Regions from separate parts of the Paenibacillus sp. FSL R7-0345 genome, predicted to be linked through region 1. Evidence: riboswitches for the same ligand, from Rfam matches in the RefSeq annotation. Region 1 holds a riboswitch; each other region holds the start of a gene.

The links. Region 1 has a riboswitch for cyclic di-AMP ahead of NST84_RS16025 (APC family permease). Riboswitches for the same ligand answer to the same signal wherever they lie in the genome.
Region 2: another riboswitch for cyclic di-AMP. It lies ahead of NST84_RS00515 (C40 family peptidase); the one in region 1 lies ahead of NST84_RS16025 (APC family permease).
Region 3: another riboswitch for cyclic di-AMP. It lies ahead of NST84_RS00155 (G5 domain-containing protein); the one in region 1 lies ahead of NST84_RS16025 (APC family permease).
Region 4: another riboswitch for cyclic di-AMP. It lies ahead of NST84_RS11025 (hypothetical protein); the one in region 1 lies ahead of NST84_RS16025 (APC family permease).

The regions. Positions count from the first base shown of each region.
Region 1 covers NZ_CP152002.1:3,793,532-3,797,880, forward strand. The annotation lists gene NST84_RS16015 ((2Fe-2S)-binding protein) at 1-44, opposite strand, end outside; gene NST84_RS16020 (ABC transporter ATP-binding protein) at 85-891, opposite strand; gene NST84_RS16025 (APC family permease) at 1,087-2,904, opposite strand; cyclic di-AMP (ydaO/yuaA leader) riboswitch at 3,040-3,199, opposite strand; gene NST84_RS16030 (disulfide oxidoreductase) at 3,427-3,858, opposite strand; gene NST84_RS16035 (thioredoxin domain-containing protein) at 3,858-4,349, opposite strand, start outside.
Region 2 covers NZ_CP152002.1:105,576-109,924, forward strand. The annotation lists gene NST84_RS00505 (GNAT family N-acetyltransferase) at 43-528, opposite strand; gene NST84_RS00510 (C40 family peptidase) at 791-1,240, opposite strand; cyclic di-AMP (ydaO/yuaA leader) riboswitch at 1,288-1,432, opposite strand; gene NST84_RS00515 (C40 family peptidase) at 1,812-2,240, opposite strand; cyclic di-AMP (ydaO/yuaA leader) riboswitch at 2,313-2,451, opposite strand; gene NST84_RS00520 (hypothetical protein) at 2,675-3,505, opposite strand; gene NST84_RS00525 (M1 family aminopeptidase) at 3,517-4,349, opposite strand, start outside.
Region 3 covers NZ_CP152002.1:33,754-38,102, forward strand. The annotation lists gene NST84_RS00145 (HD domain-containing protein) at 1-596, shown strand, start outside; gene NST84_RS00150 (TatD family hydrolase) at 651-1,421, shown strand; cyclic di-AMP (ydaO/yuaA leader) riboswitch at 1,620-1,849, shown strand; gene NST84_RS00155 (G5 domain-containing protein) at 2,141-3,307, shown strand; gene rnmV (ribonuclease M5) at 3,458-4,009, shown strand; gene rsmA (16S rRNA (adenine(1518)-N(6)/adenine(1519)-N(6))-dimethyltransferase RsmA) at 4,006-4,349, shown strand, end outside.
Region 4 covers NZ_CP152002.1:2,642,419-2,646,767, reverse strand. The annotation lists gene NST84_RS11030 (spore germination protein) at 1-1,489, opposite strand, end outside; gene NST84_RS11025 (hypothetical protein) at 1,617-1,895, opposite strand; cyclic di-AMP (ydaO/yuaA leader) riboswitch at 1,956-2,090, opposite strand; gene mnhG (monovalent cation/H(+) antiporter subunit G) at 2,092-2,448, opposite strand; gene NST84_RS11015 (Na(+)/H(+) antiporter subunit F1) at 2,438-2,734, opposite strand; gene NST84_RS11010 (Na+/H+ antiporter subunit E) at 2,731-3,210, opposite strand; gene NST84_RS11005 (Na+/H+ antiporter subunit D) at 3,216-4,349, opposite strand, start outside.

The DNA.
Region 1 (4,349 bases):
GTACTGCTGAAATCCTGTATCTGTTGCTGTTGTGCATCATTCATTCCATTTCCTCCTCTGTATGCGTGCCACTTGTTGTTTGTTTTACAATCCTGCAGCCTTATAAGCCGCCAGCTCATACGGCAGGCACAGCGGCACGCCGGTACGCGGATCGGCCACGATATCGCACTCAATGCCGAATACTTTGCGGAGCACATCCGGTGTCATAACCTCAGCAGGAGCCCCTTGGCTGATGACTGTGCCTGCTTTGATGGCCACCATATGCTGCGCATAACGGGAAGCATGGTTCAAGTCATGCACGACCATAATGATCGTGCGGCCTTCCTCCTGGTTCAGCTTCTGCAGCAGCTGCAGCACTTCCAGCTGGTGTGCCATATCAAGGAACGTAGTCGGCTCGTCCAGGAACAGAATATCCGTCTGCTGAGCCAGTGCCATCGCAATCCAGGCGCGCTGGCGCTGACCGCCGGAGAGACGGTCAATCGGGCGGTCATGGAATTCATCCATGCCGGTTACCGTGATCGCATTCGCGATAATTTCGCGGTCTTCCGGCGTCATTGTGCCGAAGCCCTTCTGATGCGGATACCGTCCGTAACTGACCAGCTCGGACACCGTCAGTCCGTCCGGAGCCGTCGGATTCTGCGGCAGGATCGCCAGCTGGCGGGCCACCTCTTTGGTCGACAGGGTATGAATGGACTTCCCGTCCAGCATTACGCTTCCGCTCTTGGGCTTCATAATCCGGGCCATTGTTTTCAGAATCGTAGACTTACCGGAGCCGTTAGCTCCAACCAGCGCTGTAATTTTCCCTGTAGGCAGCGACAGGTTCAACCCTTTGACAATCGTTGCTTCCGCGTACCCGATACTTAGCTGTTCCGTGTTCAAACGTTCTGACATTATCTCCACTCCTTAATAATGGTTGTGATTTTTGGGTATGTATGAATTTCAGTGCCAGGGCAATTGAAATTGTTTATCATTCAACTGATATTGGTTCTCAATTATTATTATCGCAAATATATGAAAGTTGTACAAGAGTGCATAAAAAAGCCGCCCCGTCATCAACGGAAGCAGCTGTTTCTTCATGTCACCTGTCTATTTGTGCAAATGGTAAGGTACTGTCGCTACAACGATATCCTTTTGATTCATCAGATAGGAACGGATGAACAGGCTGGTCTGATTATGCAGAATGGCCTGCCACCAGTGCTTCGTAATAAATTGCGGAATCAGCACTGTAATATGATCCGTTGAAGCGGTTTTCCACTCGACGGTATCAATAAACTTGACGAGCGGACGGATAATGCTCCGGTACCGGGAACGCAGGACAATCAGGCGCACGCCAGGATTCCACTCCTCCCACTTCTGCTCCATTTTATGAATCTCTTCCTCATCAAAGCCTACATATACTGCTACCACATTATCCGTCAAAGACTTGGCATAGCTGATCGAATGCAGTACAGCACGGGTCACACCGGCAACAGGCACGACTACTGTACTTCCTTTAATACAAGGCTTATCGGTTGCCGGGCAAATCCGCAGCTGGTCTGCCGTGTTGAGATAATGACGGTGAATCCGGTGAAACACGAACATAACAACCGGCAGGAAGATGAACGCCATCCATACGCTGGAGAATTTCGTAATAATGAAGATCAGCGTAATAGTGAGCGTAGTCAGCATACCAACGGTATTCACCGCAAATTTGTTCTGCCAGCCCTTTGGTCTTGTTTTGAACCAGTGCACCATCATTCCCAGCTGCGATAAAGTGAACGGGATAAATACACCGACAGCGTAGAGCGGAATCAGACCTTCTGTATTTCCGTGAAAAGCAGCCACCAGCACCGCCGACAGCACACCGAGGAAAATAATCCCGTTAGAAAAGCCCAGCCGGTCTCCGCGGACCATAAAGGCATGCGGCAAATATTTATCCTTGGCAAACATGAAGGCCAGCAGCGGGAATGCCGAGTAAGCAGTATTTGCTGCCAGGAACAGGATGACAGCCGTAATTCCTTGGATGAAGAAGTACAAACCGCCGCGGCCGAAGGTCGATTCGGCAATTTGTGAAACAACTGTGGCTTTTTCATCCGGTGTAACACCGTACCAGTAAGCCAGCAGGGTGATGCCTGTGAACATTACGCCGAGAATAAGCCCCATCATCATCAGGGTTTTGGCGGCATTTTTTTCAGCAGGAGCTTTAAAGTTCGGAATGGCATTGGATACTGCCTCTACCCCGGTCAAGGCCGAACAGCCGGAGCTGAACGCCTTTAGCAGCAGGAACAGGCTGACATTGGATACCGCCGAGCCGATCTCAGGCACACTGGCATGGGCGCCCCCCGTCAAGTATTTAAACACACCCGCAACAATCAGGAAAAAGATCGAGCCGACGAACAAATATACCGGGATTGCGATAAAAGAAGCAGACTCCGTAACCCCGCGCAGATTGACAATAGTAAGCAATATAATAACAGAAACTGCAATAAGCACCGTATGATCATGCAAGCCTGGAAAAGCCGATGTAATCGCGTCCGTACCCGCCGAAGCGCTAACCGCAACAGTAAGTATATAATCTACTAATAAAGAGCCGCCGGCTAACAGGCCGGTAGGAACACCCAGATTGCTTTTGGCTACGATGTAGGCCCCTCCGCCTTGCGGATAAGCAAAAATCGTCTGCCGGTAGGATAAAATGAGTATGGCCAGCAGACCCAATACGGCAAGCGCGATTGGCAATGAGTACCAGATGGCAGTGAAGCCTGCAGCCACCAGTACCAGGAGAATTTGTTCCGTTCCGTAGGCCACAGACGAGAGCGCATCAGAAGACAGGACAGCCAGTGCTTTCACCTTGGATAACTTTTCATGATCGAGTTCATCTGACTTCATCGGACGTCCGATCAATAGTCGTTTTACCTTGCTTACCATTGTTGTAACAGTTCCTCTCTTTGTTAGTTGAACCGGTTATACCGTGCGCTGTTTTCATCGTTTTCATAGGTGAATTTTCATAAATGCAGGCACAAAAATAAGCATACGGAAATGATCCGCATGCCTAGCGCATGGTCATTATCCCACCTTTGCTTACGAGGTTAGCTGGCGGATTCGGGCTGTGGAAAGCCCTACGGTTACAGCCTTTTCGGCCTGTCTCCGATTCACCCCGACGGCCTTGCGGCCGAGTATGGTTCCCCCGATTTCCCTACGGAAAATTCAGCGCGTATTCAACTTCTCACAAGGCTTAATGATAGTCTACAAAGCTTTTCCAGTAAAGCTGTGAAACAAATGAAAAGGAATGAAAAAACATCCAAAACACGCGATTCCAGGACCCGGGATAAGTCGGGCTTTCATTCTCTTGCATTATCCCTCTGTCTCATGGTTTTATCGTGTTTTGGATGTTATTTGTGACAAAAAATTCAGGAAAATTTTATGCTTTAAATTCCGCCTGTCTGCTGCCTATTCCCCGTCCGCATCCTTGCGTCCTGTCCACAATAAAACGGTAATCAGGGTGAAGGCTGTAAGTGCCATTAAAGGGATGGTAATGAAGCCTAAAAGATTAATATAATCCTGATTGCAGGGAACGCCAACTGTACATGGAAGCACCTTGCTCAGCGCAGGAATCTTCTGCTCGGCATAATGGTATATAGAGATGCTTCCGCCAATGATACTTAAAGGTAACACGTACGGAATAATCTTTTTATCCCCGCGATACGTGGCAATTCCCAGCAAAAATAGCTGCGGGTACATGAAGATCCGCTGAAACCAGCACAGCTTGCAGGGCTCATATTTCAGCACCTCACTAAGGTACAGGCTGCCGGCAACAGCAATAATGGAAACAAACCAGGCCAGATACAGACAATGGCGGCGGCAGAAGGCAGAAAACCTCATCACTCGGCAGCCGCTGCTTCAGTAGCAGCCTGGATCTGGGCGTCAATAGCTTCCATGTTAAACGGCTCGTTCACCATTACCCCGTTTACAAATATAGTCGGGGTTGAAGATACTCCGGAGGCCGAGGCTAGCTGAATCTCGCTCTCCACCTGGCTATTATAGGTTTTGTCTTCAATGTCTTTGCGGAGCAGATCGAAGTCGATTGGCAGATTCTCTTTCTGCGCCAGCTCCACCAGGAAGTCTGCAGTCGCCCATTCCTTGTTCTCGTCACCCTGATTAGCATAAAGAGCATCATAGTAGGTCCAGAATGCATCGCTGTTCTGATTATAGACAGACAAGGCTGCGAGGGCAGCGGTTTTGGAATCATCTCCGATAAAGGCCAGGTTTGCAAAATATAAAGCGGCTTTATCCTGATTTACATACTCCTGAACAATCTGCGGCTTAATGACACCTGCGAACTGGGCACAAGCCGGACATTTGTAATCGCCAAA
Region 2 (4,349 bases), 3.3 Mb from region 1:
ACGTTTTTTGCTGCAGCTATCAGATTTGCTCTCACTATAGAATTATTTATTATACACCATGCAATAAAATGGCTTATCCCCGGTTGGAGTCCGGCGCTCATACGTATCGGTAATCGTAAAACCGCATTTCTGGTATGTCCGGATGGCCCTCTGATTCCAGGTCAGCACCTCCAGATCAATCTCCCGGTCCGGGTATCTGTCCAGGGCAGCCTGAACGATGGAGTCCATAAATAAATGACCCATTCCGTGACCGCATAGATCAGGGCGCATGCCGATTCCGAGCCGGACAACGCCTTCCATCGGAAAGAGCTGCGCAAACCCGCATAAGCCGCCTTGGCCGTCTACGACAGATATATACTGTTCCCTGCGCAGTACAGGATCTCCGAACTCAATGCCCAGCGCCTGCATCTGCTCCCAGGGCAGCCATCCGTATATGTTATAGGGCGGCTTGTATTCCCATCTGCAAATATCCTCAGCGTGACTGGTCTCCATTGGTACAACTTGAAAAGTAACAGGGGAACTGCTCATAAGGCCACAGGCCTCCTTTCAGGAGCGCATCATTCTATACTGTATAGTTAATTATATACAAAAGCCGGCCGGTTCAACTCAGAAATTTGGCCCGGCCGGCAGAAACTTGACAAATCACAAAAAATATTTTATGAAAACGCGAAAATTGGGGTTTTAAGGTGTTTTATGCAGGAGGGGAGGGGTAAGTAATTTTATAGACAAAAAAACAGGCCCCTTCCAAGATTTCGGCAAAAATCATGGAAAACGCCTGTCTTAGCATTACTTATTGAACATCATCGTTGTCTTCAGCATCAGTAGCAACTGCATGGTAAGCATCTGTGCTCATGATCCGTTTGGCGCCAACGTAGCGGTTGACGTAGTAGCTGTCACTCAGCGAGCTGATAGTTACGCCCTTTGAGCTTGAAGCATGTGCGAATTTGCCTTCTCCGACATAAATGCCGACATGGGATACACCGCGGCCGCTTGTATTAAAGAATACAAGATCGCCTTCCCGCAGATTATCACGGGAGATAGCAGTACCCATCTGGTATTGGGAGCCGGATTGATGCGGCAGGTTAATGCCGATCTTATCAAATACGTACATGGTGAAACCGGAGCAGTCAAAACCATTAGTCGATACTCCGCCGGATACGTACTTGGTACCGATGGCCTTATCGATGACTTTATCCATCTTGGAATCAGCGAAAGCGCTTCCTGCCCCGATGGTAAGCATAATAGAAAAGCTGAGTAGTGCGGCGGCTAACTTCTTCTTCAAAAGTAAATACCCCTTCCAAATGCCTACGAGGTTAGCTTAAGGGTTCGGTTGAAGGTCCCCTATGACCCCTCTGTGAATAGGAGGTCAATTCACCCAAAATCGGTTCCCCCGTTTCCCTTATTTCGTAAGGGAACTCGGCACGACTGTTGATTAGATTAGCTGGCAGAACATTATGACAAAACGTTTGAAAAACCCGGTTGAATAATTACAAAAATGTTACTAAAAGCTCACTGCGATAATTGTAGCAAAGACAGAGGCCGTTGGCAATCACTTAAAACATATTAGTGCATAATATTCGCGCTTTTTAAGAGAGCATTCTGCTTAATAAGGCTCAAATTTACATGCAAAGTAAGCCTTTTCTGAAATAATGTTGGAATTTTTAGTAAGAGGGGTGTTTCATAAGCCCTAAACATGTGTAAAAGAAAGAATAAGGATAAAAAAGGAAAACCCGGAGCTGATTACGGCAATAATCAAGTCCGGGCCATATAAGTTACAATTATGTGTCAGAGGTTATAGTTGTGGGGAATGTTCAATCGTAAGCGACAGCCTGGTAAGCTGTTGTGCTCATTACGCGTTTGGCGCCAACGTAGCGGTTGGCCCAGTAAGCCTGACTAAGCGAACTGATGATTACACCCTTTGAGCTGGAGGACTGTGCAAATTTTCCTTGACCGACGTAAATACCGACATGTGAGACGCCGCTGCCCAGCGTATTGAAGAATACGAGATCGCCGGCACGCAGATTGCTTTTGGAAACAGCTGTTCCTACACTGTACTGTGCTTTGGAGGTACGGGGCAGAGTAAGACCGATGCTCTTGAATACGTACTTTGTAAATCCGGAGCAGTCGAATCCGGCAGTGCTTGTTCCTCCGGTTTTATAAGATACTCCGATGGTTTTAGCGATAACGGTATCCATTTTGGAGTCAGCAGAGACACTTCCGGCCCCCATAGTGAACACCATCACAAGACCCAGCGCTGCTGCGGTGCATTTCTTTTTTAGGTGTGTACGAAAAAATGTGTGACTTTTCAAAAGATGTACTCCTTCCAAGGCCTGCGAGGTTAGCTTAAGGATTCGGTAGAAGGTTCCCCTATGACCCCTCTAAAGCGAGATCAATTCACCCAAAATATGGTTCCCCCACTTCCCGGTGCTGGGAATTTGGCGTTTTATGCACCAGAACAGTGACTGTTGATTGACAATGTTGAAGTGTATAAGGTACATACAGTTAGTCGAAATAGTTTCAAAAGATTACAAAGTTGTTACTAATGGTACAGGCATCATTGTATCAGAGGTTTTGATGTTTTGCAAATGCATTGTAATTCTAATACCAAGTACAAAAGAGTCACACCCCTGAAGCAGAGGCAGTGACTCTTTTAATATGCCGTTTTGGCGGAAAATTATTGTGGAAATGTTTTGCTGCTCCATAGATGATACTGGGCGGCGATTCCCCACATTTTGAACAGGGTGGACGGAAGCGGTGCAACCTGACGGAGAAGCAGCGCAGGCAGTCCCGGATAGAACAGACCCGTTAACGCGCACAGCAGCCATGTCAGCAGCCCACCTGCACCAAGCGCGATTGAAGCCCCTGTAGAAGGAACAAGCAGCCTCATATAAGTCAGCAGCGCGGAGAACATGCCTGTCCCGGCTGTATAACCGAATTGCATGTAGAGCAGTACAGTACGGATGATATACAGATACAGCATCCAGGCCAGCAGATAAGGCACAAGCTTCAGCAGGAGCCTATAATCGAGAAGCCCGCCTAACAGCAGGTTATACATTTTGGGCAGCAGCCAGTAAAATGGAAGCGCCGAGAGCGCCCATTCAGCTAGACTGAAGATAAACACCGGGAGCCCGTAAAGCTTCATCCCCGGGAAAAAGAACAGTCCGCGCTCCCCCCTGCGCTCCTGATGCAGCTCATGCAGCAGACCGGCGCGGATAAAGGGGGAGAGCAGCAGCCGCAGCAGAGACAGCCCGAGCAGCAGCCAGAGCCAGCGCTGGACCCCCGGATCTGCACCCAGGGCGGCCTGCCCTTCGATGTAATACAGCAGCCTGCCCAGTCCGCTGCCGCCGGCATGGGTGTCCGGATAACGCAGCAGGACCGGAATGACAGCTGACCTGACGAACCTGTACAAAAAATAGCCCCAGAGCAGCCGGTAGATAAAAAGCAGAATCAGAATATAAAATTGCTCCTTCATGCTGATCCAGCTGCGGGAAATCGCTCTTTTCACTATCCTTCACCTCACCAGACTAGAGTTCCGAGCAGAGTTTCAAGCAGTTTGGTTACACTTAGCGTCCAGCGCGAGAGCGTCTTCGGCGCAAGCTCGGCCAGCATGAAATTATTAAGATGCTTAGCCTCCAGGAGAATGGAGTGTCCGGGATCAATGTCAACAGAGGCCAGAGGGGCTTTGTAGGATAGCTGAAAAGCAGTCGTTTTCTGCTCTCCGTTCCAGAATTGCTGTACCGTGTACCCGTCGGTGAAGGTGAATTTGACCGGAACATTGGCATAGCTGCTGCCCTTATTGCTAACCTCCACCGTAGCCTCATAGCGGGCTTCTCCGCCGTCCGGACTGTTTTTGGCAGTGCTGGTGGTAATGCGGTCTACGGAAAAATCGGGTGCTCCGCCGCTGTATACATACTGGTCAAAGTAAGTCTGCCATGACTGCTTGGTTACTTTTTCGACAACTTTTTGAAAATCAGCCGTAGACGGATGTTTGAACCTGTATTTACGGGCATAGGACAGCATGATGGCATCCATGGTTTTGGTGCCGACCTGCTGCTCGATATCCTTGAGTACCAGCTTGCCGCGGATATATACATTGCGTGTGTAGCCGTCAGCAGCAGCATATTTCCAGGTCTCCAGATTTAGCGGCTGAGGGACCGTAACCAGGCTGGCCTGCAGCGTATTGTTGGAGCTGACCCCATACTCCTGCTCCATCAGGCGGTCTTCGGCGTAAGAGGTAAAGCTTTCATCCAGCCAGGCCTCTTCAAATTCGTTACTGGCCACCATGCCGTAGAAATACTGATGGCCAATCTCATGAATGACTGTACGCTCAAGTGACATGCCCGGCGAGC
Region 3 (4,349 bases), 3.2 Mb from region 1:
TTTATTTCCATCCGGTGACACGGAGCTCGGAAATTATTTTGCGGCAGATTTTCCGCAGGGCTAAGGAGCTTTTTGAGAGCGGGTACGCATTCGGGTTCATGATTGAGCCTTTAAAGGATTTGTTCAGGGGTGAGGTAACGGTCCAGCAGTATCTACTAATGGATGAAGCTATGATTCAGACGGTCTTTATGCAGTGGACACTGGAGCAGGATGAGCTGCTGAGCGACTTGTGCTGCCGGTTTATACACCGTAAACTGTATAAATATGTAGAGATCGAGAACCTGGACGCGGAGAGAATTGACGAAATCCGCCGCAGCTTTGCCGCAGCCGGGCTGAATGCAGAATACGACCTTGAAATTGATTTTCCGACAGATCTTCCCTATGATGTATTCCGTCCGGGAGATGCTTTCGACAGTAAACAGATTCTGCTGCTGGACCGCCATGACAGGCTGAAGGAAATCTCCGAGGTTTCCGATATTGTACGCTCTATCAGCGGAATTCACCGCGGCAGATACCACTTGTATTTCCCGCAGGACAAGCTGAATAAGGCACTTGCGCAGCTGCCAACGTCAGTGGCCGAGATTTTTGCAAAATAATACAAAAAAAGTTGGCATTCATCATAGAAATGAAGAAAGAAAGGAAGCTGCACTATGCGACTATTTGACACACATACCCATCTGGATGCTCCACAATTTGATGAAGACCGCGAGGAAGTGATCTCCCGGGCAAGGGAGGCCGGAGTAACAAAGATGATCAATATCGGTTTTAACCGGGAAACCATCCCCACAACCATGAAGCTGGCCGAGACCTATGATTATATTTATGCAGCTGTCGGCTGGCATCCGGTTGATGCTATTGACATGATGGAGGGGGATCTGGAATGGATCGCTTCGCTGTGCAGTCATCCGAAGGTGGTTGCCATCGGGGAAATCGGTCTGGATTATTACTGGGATACTTCTCCGAAAGAGGTACAGCATAAAGTACTCCGCAAGCAGATCGGGCTGGCCCGGGAGCTGAACATGCCAATCTGTATTCATAACCGTGATGCCCATGAGGACGTAGTAAGGATTTTGCGGGAAGAGAAGGCAAATGAAGTGGGCGGGGTTATGCACTCTTTCTCAGGCAGCTGGGAAACGGCAAAAATGTGTCTCGACCTGGACTTTCATCTGGGCTTCGGCGGGCCAATCACATTCAAGAACGCCAGGGTGCCCAAAGAGGTGCTGGCGAAGACGCCGCTGGACCGCCTGCTGATCGAAACAGACTCCCCCTATCTGACTCCACACCCCTTCAGAGGCAAGCGGAATGAGAGCAGTTATGTTAAATTAGTTGCAGAAGCAGCGGCGGAAATAAAAGGGATTGATTTACAGGAATTAGCGGAAATTACGTATGCGAACGCACTGGTACGATTTGGGATTGTCTGAAATCGGGAGGAAAACCGGTGAAAAAAGAAGTATAACCGATATATTAAATCATTTTAATCTTAAAATGGACGAATATTACAATATTTTAATCATTTTTTTGCGTAAACGTGGTTGAACCGTCCTTTACAACATGCATCAAAACAGGATATCATCTTTTCAGTGCAGTGAGCTGTTGTTACTGTGACAGTCACTGATTCATGGATCGTCTCGCTGAGTCTCCGTATGGAGAACGGGGGAACCAATATTGCACTGCCGCATGGGCGTACATAGAGTACAACACAAGATGTGCCGCAGACATTATTTGATTTCTTCACGTGGTCTTTGGGGTGAATTTGAGGGCAACCGCCGTGAGCGGGTGACCTGAGATAGGGCGTCTCTCTTATGCCCGAACCCGACAGCTAACCCCGTAAGCGCAAGTAAGAGAGGAAACCTCGTGCATAAACATTCCCGCGTATTCTAACACCCGGAGAAGCCACGAAAGAGTCCTCTATAGAACTCTTTTTGGCTTTTTTTGTTATGAATAATGCGGCTGTCCCCAGCATACTGTTATATAACAGGTTGTGGGAGTTCTTATGCCGGGCAGGCGATCCATGAGCAGGAAACGCTGAAGTTATGCGGGCGTATCCTGTTGCAATCTCAAACCTAGTTTCGTCAGATATGATTCAGTCAACTTTGATATACTATTTGGACGACGGGGCTATGTAAGGAGGATGGAGAGAATGGGCGTATTCCAACCAGAAGTATCCCATGATTCGCAATCATCCAGCAGGTCTTTCGCATTACGGTTAAAGCAGGTGAATCCTCGCGTACTTTCACTTGCAGGTGCGGTATCGATTGTTATCGCGCTGTTAATTCTGCTGTACGTACACGGCCAAGGCAATAAAGTAATTAACTTAGTAATAGACGGAGAAGTGCGTACGCTTGAAACGCGTGAATCGCTGCTCAGCGACGTGCTGGCTAAGGAACAGATTAGCCTTACAGCGCATGACCAAGTATCCATAGGCCTTAGCGATGAAATACAGGACGGCGACCGTGTTACGATTACCCGTGCGCAGAAGCTTACGCTTACTGCAGACGGCGCAACTAAGACGCTGTACACCACCGAGGAATCGCTCGGGGATGCCATATCCAAGCTGGGCTACAGTCTGGATGGCGACGACAAGATTTTCCCTTCGCTAGATACCGCAGTTACATCTGACATGAAAGTCAAGATTGTCCGTATTACCAAACAAACGGTACAGCAGACAGTAAGCTTGCCTTTCAAAGTCATCAAAACCGCAGATCCTTCCCTGTATAAGGGAGACGTAAGAGTTGCACAGGCAGGCAAGCCGGGCGCCATCATCCAGCATTACCAGAAGATCTATCAGGATGGTGAACTGGTCTCCAAGACCATGATCGGCAAGGAAGTGCAGACTGTGACCAAAGACAAGATTATTGCCGTTGGTACCAAGAAGCTTCCGACACCTGTTGTTGCTGCAGCAACAACCCCAACCCAAACCAAAACAACTACCTCCAGCTCTGCTAAAAAAGTAGCAGCAACAACGAACGTCGCGCATAAGGCAGGCGTAGACTTTGAGTACAAGAGAATGATCAAGAATGTTTCGATGACGGCTTACTCTTCAGAAGAGCCCGGTATTGGAACCAAGACGGCTTCTGGAACACGCGTAACTGAAGGCCGTACCATTGCTGTAGATCCGGATGTAATACCTATCGGCTGGTGGGTGTACATTGAGGGATTGGGATTCCGCCGTGCAGAGGATACAGGCGGTGCCATTAAAGGCAACAAGATCGATGTCTACTACGATTCACTAAGCCACGCCCGTAATTTCGGACGGAAGTCCCGGACGGTATACGTCATTGGACCAGTGAAGCCGGAGCTGAATTAAGGCCACGTCTTTTGCAAATTAGCGGTTTATAAGATATAGTGGGGATAGCACTTTATGAACGGGCTAGCTCATCACTTATACATTCTTTAGCCAAAAAGAAGAGGAGCGAATCCTCTTCTTTTTGTGTTGTAAGGGAAGGAGCATATATATATGATCAAGGAATTAATTGTAGTGGAAGGCAAAAGCGATACGGTTGCCGTTAAACGGGCGGTGGAGGCCGATACGATAGAGACGGGCGGTTCAGCAGTGGACCGCAAGGTAATTGCCAAGATTGCGCTGGCAATGGAACGCAGAGGGGTAATCATCCTTACCGATCCCGACCATGCCGGTGAACGGATACGCAAGATTGTCTCGTCCAAGGTGCCGGGCTGCAAGCATGCCTTTATTCCTGAGAAGGATGCAACCCGCAAAGGCGACATTGGCGTGGAAAATGCATCGCCGGAAGCGATCCGGCATGCGCTGGCCAATGTGCATACCTCTTTTGAGGGAGCGCCTGCGCTAATCGGGCTGGACGAGCTTATGGCCGCAGGAATGCTGGTGCATCCCAGAGCGGCTGAGCGGAGAATGGCGCTTGGCAATGCGCTTGGCATCGGCTACTGCAATGGCAAGCAGTTGTACAAGCGGTTGGCGGTGTTTGGGATTACCCGGGAGGAGTTTCAGGCAGCCCTCGCGCAAATTGAACAGGGAGGCATTACGATATGAGCGGACATGATCACATCTCGTCCCCGACACGGACGAAGGAAATTATCCAGCGGTACGGATTTTCGTTTAAAAAAAGCCTGGGGCAGAACTTTCTGATTGACCAGAACATACTCGATAAAATCGTCGAGGCGGCCGGACTGACCGCCTCCTCAGGAGCGCTTGAGATCGGACCGGGAATCGGGGCGCTAACGGAACGGCTTGCCCTGGAGGCAGGCGCTGTCACAGCGGTGGAAATTGACCGCAGGCTGATCCCGATCCTCCGTGATGTACTGGCGGACTATCCGCATGTTAAGGTACGCAATGATGATGTACTCAAGGTTAATCTGCAGGAGCTGTTTGC
Region 4 (4,349 bases), 1.2 Mb from region 1:
GCTTGTTGCGAAGCCAGTAAGGCGCCCTGATTAGACCGTCAACCTGTTCATTCTTCAAGTAAGGCGCGTAAGGCCGCATATAAGGAATACCCATGGAATCAAGACTGCACAGATGCACCGCCAGCGCACAAAAGCAAATGGTCAGTCCAAAAATACCGAAAGAGGCCGCTACCCCCATAAATAGAAAGCGCACCAGCCGGAAGGCAATCGACATATTATATGCGGGAATGACAAAGCTTGAAATGCCGGTAATGGCAACCACAATGACCATTGCTGCCGATACAAATCCGGCATCCACAGCCGCTTGTCCTACTACGATGGTTCCTACAATAGAGACAGCCTGTCCGATATTACGCGGCATCCGGATGCCCGCTTCCCGGATAATTTCAAAAGTGATTTCCATCAGGATCGCCTCTACGAATGCCGGAAACGGGACACCCTCGCGCTGGAACATCAGGCTAAGCAGCAATTGAGTGGGCAGCAGGTCCTGATGGAAGGTAGTGATTGCGATATAGATAGCCGGAGCTATAAGGCTGATCCCGCCCGCAACCATACGCAATATCCGGATAAAGCTGGCGAACAGATAAGGCTGGTAGCTGTCTTCAGCAGATTGAATAAAGTCCAGAAACATAGAGGGCAAAACAATTGCAAAGGGGGAGCCGTCGACAAACAGGGCAATCCGTCCCTCTGAAAGGCCTGCGGTCACCGTATCCGGCCGTTCTGTGTTCAGCACAGTAGGGAAAATAGTCCCTTTATTACTCTGCAGATATTCTTCGATATACTCCCCCTCCAGTACCGTCTTTAATGTCAAATGATCAATCAGCTTCCAGACCTGATCCAATAATTGCTGCTCCGCAATACCGTCGATGTACATCACGGAAATATCAGTCTGCGTCATCTGCCCGGCGGTATGTGTTTCAATACGCAGCCGTTCGTTCTTCATTTTACGACGGATCATCGTAGTATTGGTGCGCAGATCCTCGGTGAATGCCTCCTGGGGTCCTCTAATAACCGCCTGGGTTTTGGGTTCCTCAATACTGCGTTTTTCATAGCCTTGTATGGATAGGGATAACCCCTGCACATACCCGTCAATCATCAGCAGCAGGCAGCCTGTGAGGACAGTTCGTACCGCATGCGGGAAATTATCTACCGTGCTCACCTGACCCACCGGCAGAATTTCCCTGGAGAACAGCTCAATCAGATCGGTTTCCAAAGGAACCAGTCCGATATTCTGGATAGCCGGAATGATACTTTCCTGCAGCGTCTGATTATCCACCATCCCGTCCAGATAAACCAGCCGGATCTGACAGTCCGTAATGTCCTTTTCCCCCTGTGTTCGTCCTACCCCAAGTGAGCGGACCGTCAGATCGGAACTCTCCCCCAGGATACGGGTGATGATGGAAGCGTTCAGCGATGAATCCGCTCCCAGCGGACCGCTCACTGCGTTCTGCTCCTTATCCCGGTTGCTTTTCTGATCATTGCTTCTCATGGATAATCCCCCTTGGCCGTTCTCCTGATTCTGGTAAGGGTAGTGTTGCCAGAACCAATGATTTCATGCAAAATCCCGCCAGCTGAAAGCTGACGGGATTATACACAAACTCAATGCTGAGGAGCATTTAAGCAAGCAAACTCTTTACCTCTGTGATAAATGATTCCACGGCCGAATCTACAGGATAAGCATAGACCCCATGCTTCGTATGCAAATATAGCACACCATGCCCTTGTCCAAGATCCCTGAAGGAAACATCAAATATTTCTGCCAGCGGAAATTCCCGGTAAGCCGATTCAATCCGGTTAGCATACAGGCAGAGTGACCGCTGATGAACTACGGTCTCGATACTGTCAGCAGTTACAATCCGTTCAACTTTATAGTATGGCTGAGTGGCTATAATCACTGATTCTCCTCCTAGTCACCGGATATATGCTGAAAGGCTTCAATATACCGCATTGCGCATAAATCCCCTTTCATTACGCTTACGGGGTTAGCTGACGGATTCGGGCCGAAAGAGAGCCCTACTCGATTGCTCGAGATTCACCCCGGAATTGGTGGTTCCCCCGCTTCCTTTTATGGTATTTAGCGTTTACTTAATCTTAACGGTTATCTTCACTGCGGTTCTCCTGCGGGGATTTCAGGTCATCCCTGACGCTTCCGCGCCACAGCGGCACACCTGAACGGTAGGCCGCCCTGCCGTTCAGGTGCCCCGCAACCGGAGAGGTGATAAACACAAACAGGATCGCGAGCAGCAGCTTAATGCTGATCGTGCCGTCCGCGAAAAGAAAGTACAGAAATGCGCCTCCCAGGACGCATAAAACACCAAACGTCGCACTTTTGGTTGCCGCATGTGAACGCAGGTACACATCAGGCAGCCGGACTAAACCAAACGCACTGAGTCCGCAGAAAATGGCACCCGCCAGAACGAGAATTTTGCCGAGCATTTCAACGATCATGCTGTTCACCTGCCTCCTCTTCGATCACAACGCCGCGTTCAATATATCTGGCCAGTGCCGTAGTTCCAATAAAGGTAAGAATTCCGATCACCAATATAATTTCCAGGAAATCCTGTGTGTCCAGCAGCATACAGACCACCGCAATGATTGCCAGCACATGAATGCCGATTGTATCCAGTGCGGCAATCCGGTCAGAGCGGGTCGGCCCTTTCAATAAACGGAACAAGCAGGCGAGCAGTGCGAGGGCCAGAATGACCAGGGCAGTCATTAATATCGGCTCGTTCATCCACGGGTCACCTCCATGATCGTTTGCTCAAAGCTCCTTCTGATTTGCAGTACCATCTCCTCAGCATCCTTAATATCAATGGCATGGATATAGAGGATTTTGTTGTCTGCTGAAACATCGAGTGTTAGGGTTCCCGGAGTCAGACAGATCAGGCAGGACAGCAGAGTGACCTCCCACGCTGAAGACAGCTTGGTCTCATAAGCAAATATCCCGGGGCGTATGGCCAGTTTAGGCCGGATAATATGACCGATGACTACAAAGTTCGAAATCGTCAGCTCCCGGACAAAAATAAGCAGCAGCTTCACCACAGCCCATAAGCGTCTGAGGTAAAACGGAGTATGACGCAGCCTCCGCAGAAGCAGCAAGATAGCAACACCAAGCAAATAACCGAGGATGAAGCTGGAGACAGAAAGATCATTATTAATAAACATCCACAAGAAGGCAATTAACAGGTTAAGCAGAATTTGCAGAAACATTCCCTCTACTCCTTCATCACGGATTCAATATAAAGCGCCGGGGTGGACAGGACTTCACCGGCTTGAGATACATAAGTATATACGGCCTCCGATTTAAGGCCCATCAGAATAACAAGCAGCAGCAGCAGGACGGCTGCCACGGCTGAGGTCCCTTTCATGCCCCTTTTTGTCTTTGGCACAACAATCTCAGGATCATCACCCCAAAAGGCCAGTCTGAATACTTTAATCAGCGAATAGAGCACTAGAAAACTTGATCCAAGACCAATGAGTGCAAGCGTAAGCATTCCGGCATCCAGAGCGCCGCGGATAATGAGCAGCTTTCCTGCAAAGCCGCTCAGCGGGGGAATCCCGACCAGTGCCAGTGCCAGTATAAAGAACATCCAGCCCAGCAGCGGATACCGTCTGATCATTCCGCCCATACCGGCAAGCCGGTCAGTTCCTGCTGCTGTAATAATCATCCCGCCGAGAATAAACATGAGCGCTTTTGCCAGCATATCGTGCAGCAGATAGAACACTGCACCGTTCAGGGAATCTGCGGTTCCCGCAGCCAAACCAAAGGCCACGAACCCCACACTGATAATGACGTTGTAATTCAAAATCCGCGGAATATCCTTGTAGGCCACGGCTCCGAGTCCGCCCAGGATCATTGTTGCTGCGGCCATCCAGGCAATCCAGTCTCCTGTAAAACCGGGGTCGTTCACAAACAGCAGTGTGAAAGTACGTATAATCGCATACAGTCCCACCTTGGTCAACAGCGCTCCGAACAACGCCCTGACTGCAGCCGGAGGCGCACTGTATGATCCAGGCAGCCAGAAGAACAGGAATAGTCCAGCCTTCAATGAAAAGACAATAAGAAACAAAATGGCAATTACGTTCAGCACACCGTTCTGGCCGGCTTCCGCGATCCGCAGGGACAGATGCGCCATATTGAGGGTACCGACCGCAGCATAAAGATAGGCGACTGCAGCAACGAACAGCGTAGAGGACACAATGTTAATCAGCAGATATTGGGAGGTTTCACGCAGCTGAAGCCGGGTACCCCCGAGTGAAATCAAGGCATATGACGATATCAGCATAACCTCAAAGAACACGAACAAATTGAAGATGTCACCGGTCAAGAAAGAGCCGTATACTCCGAC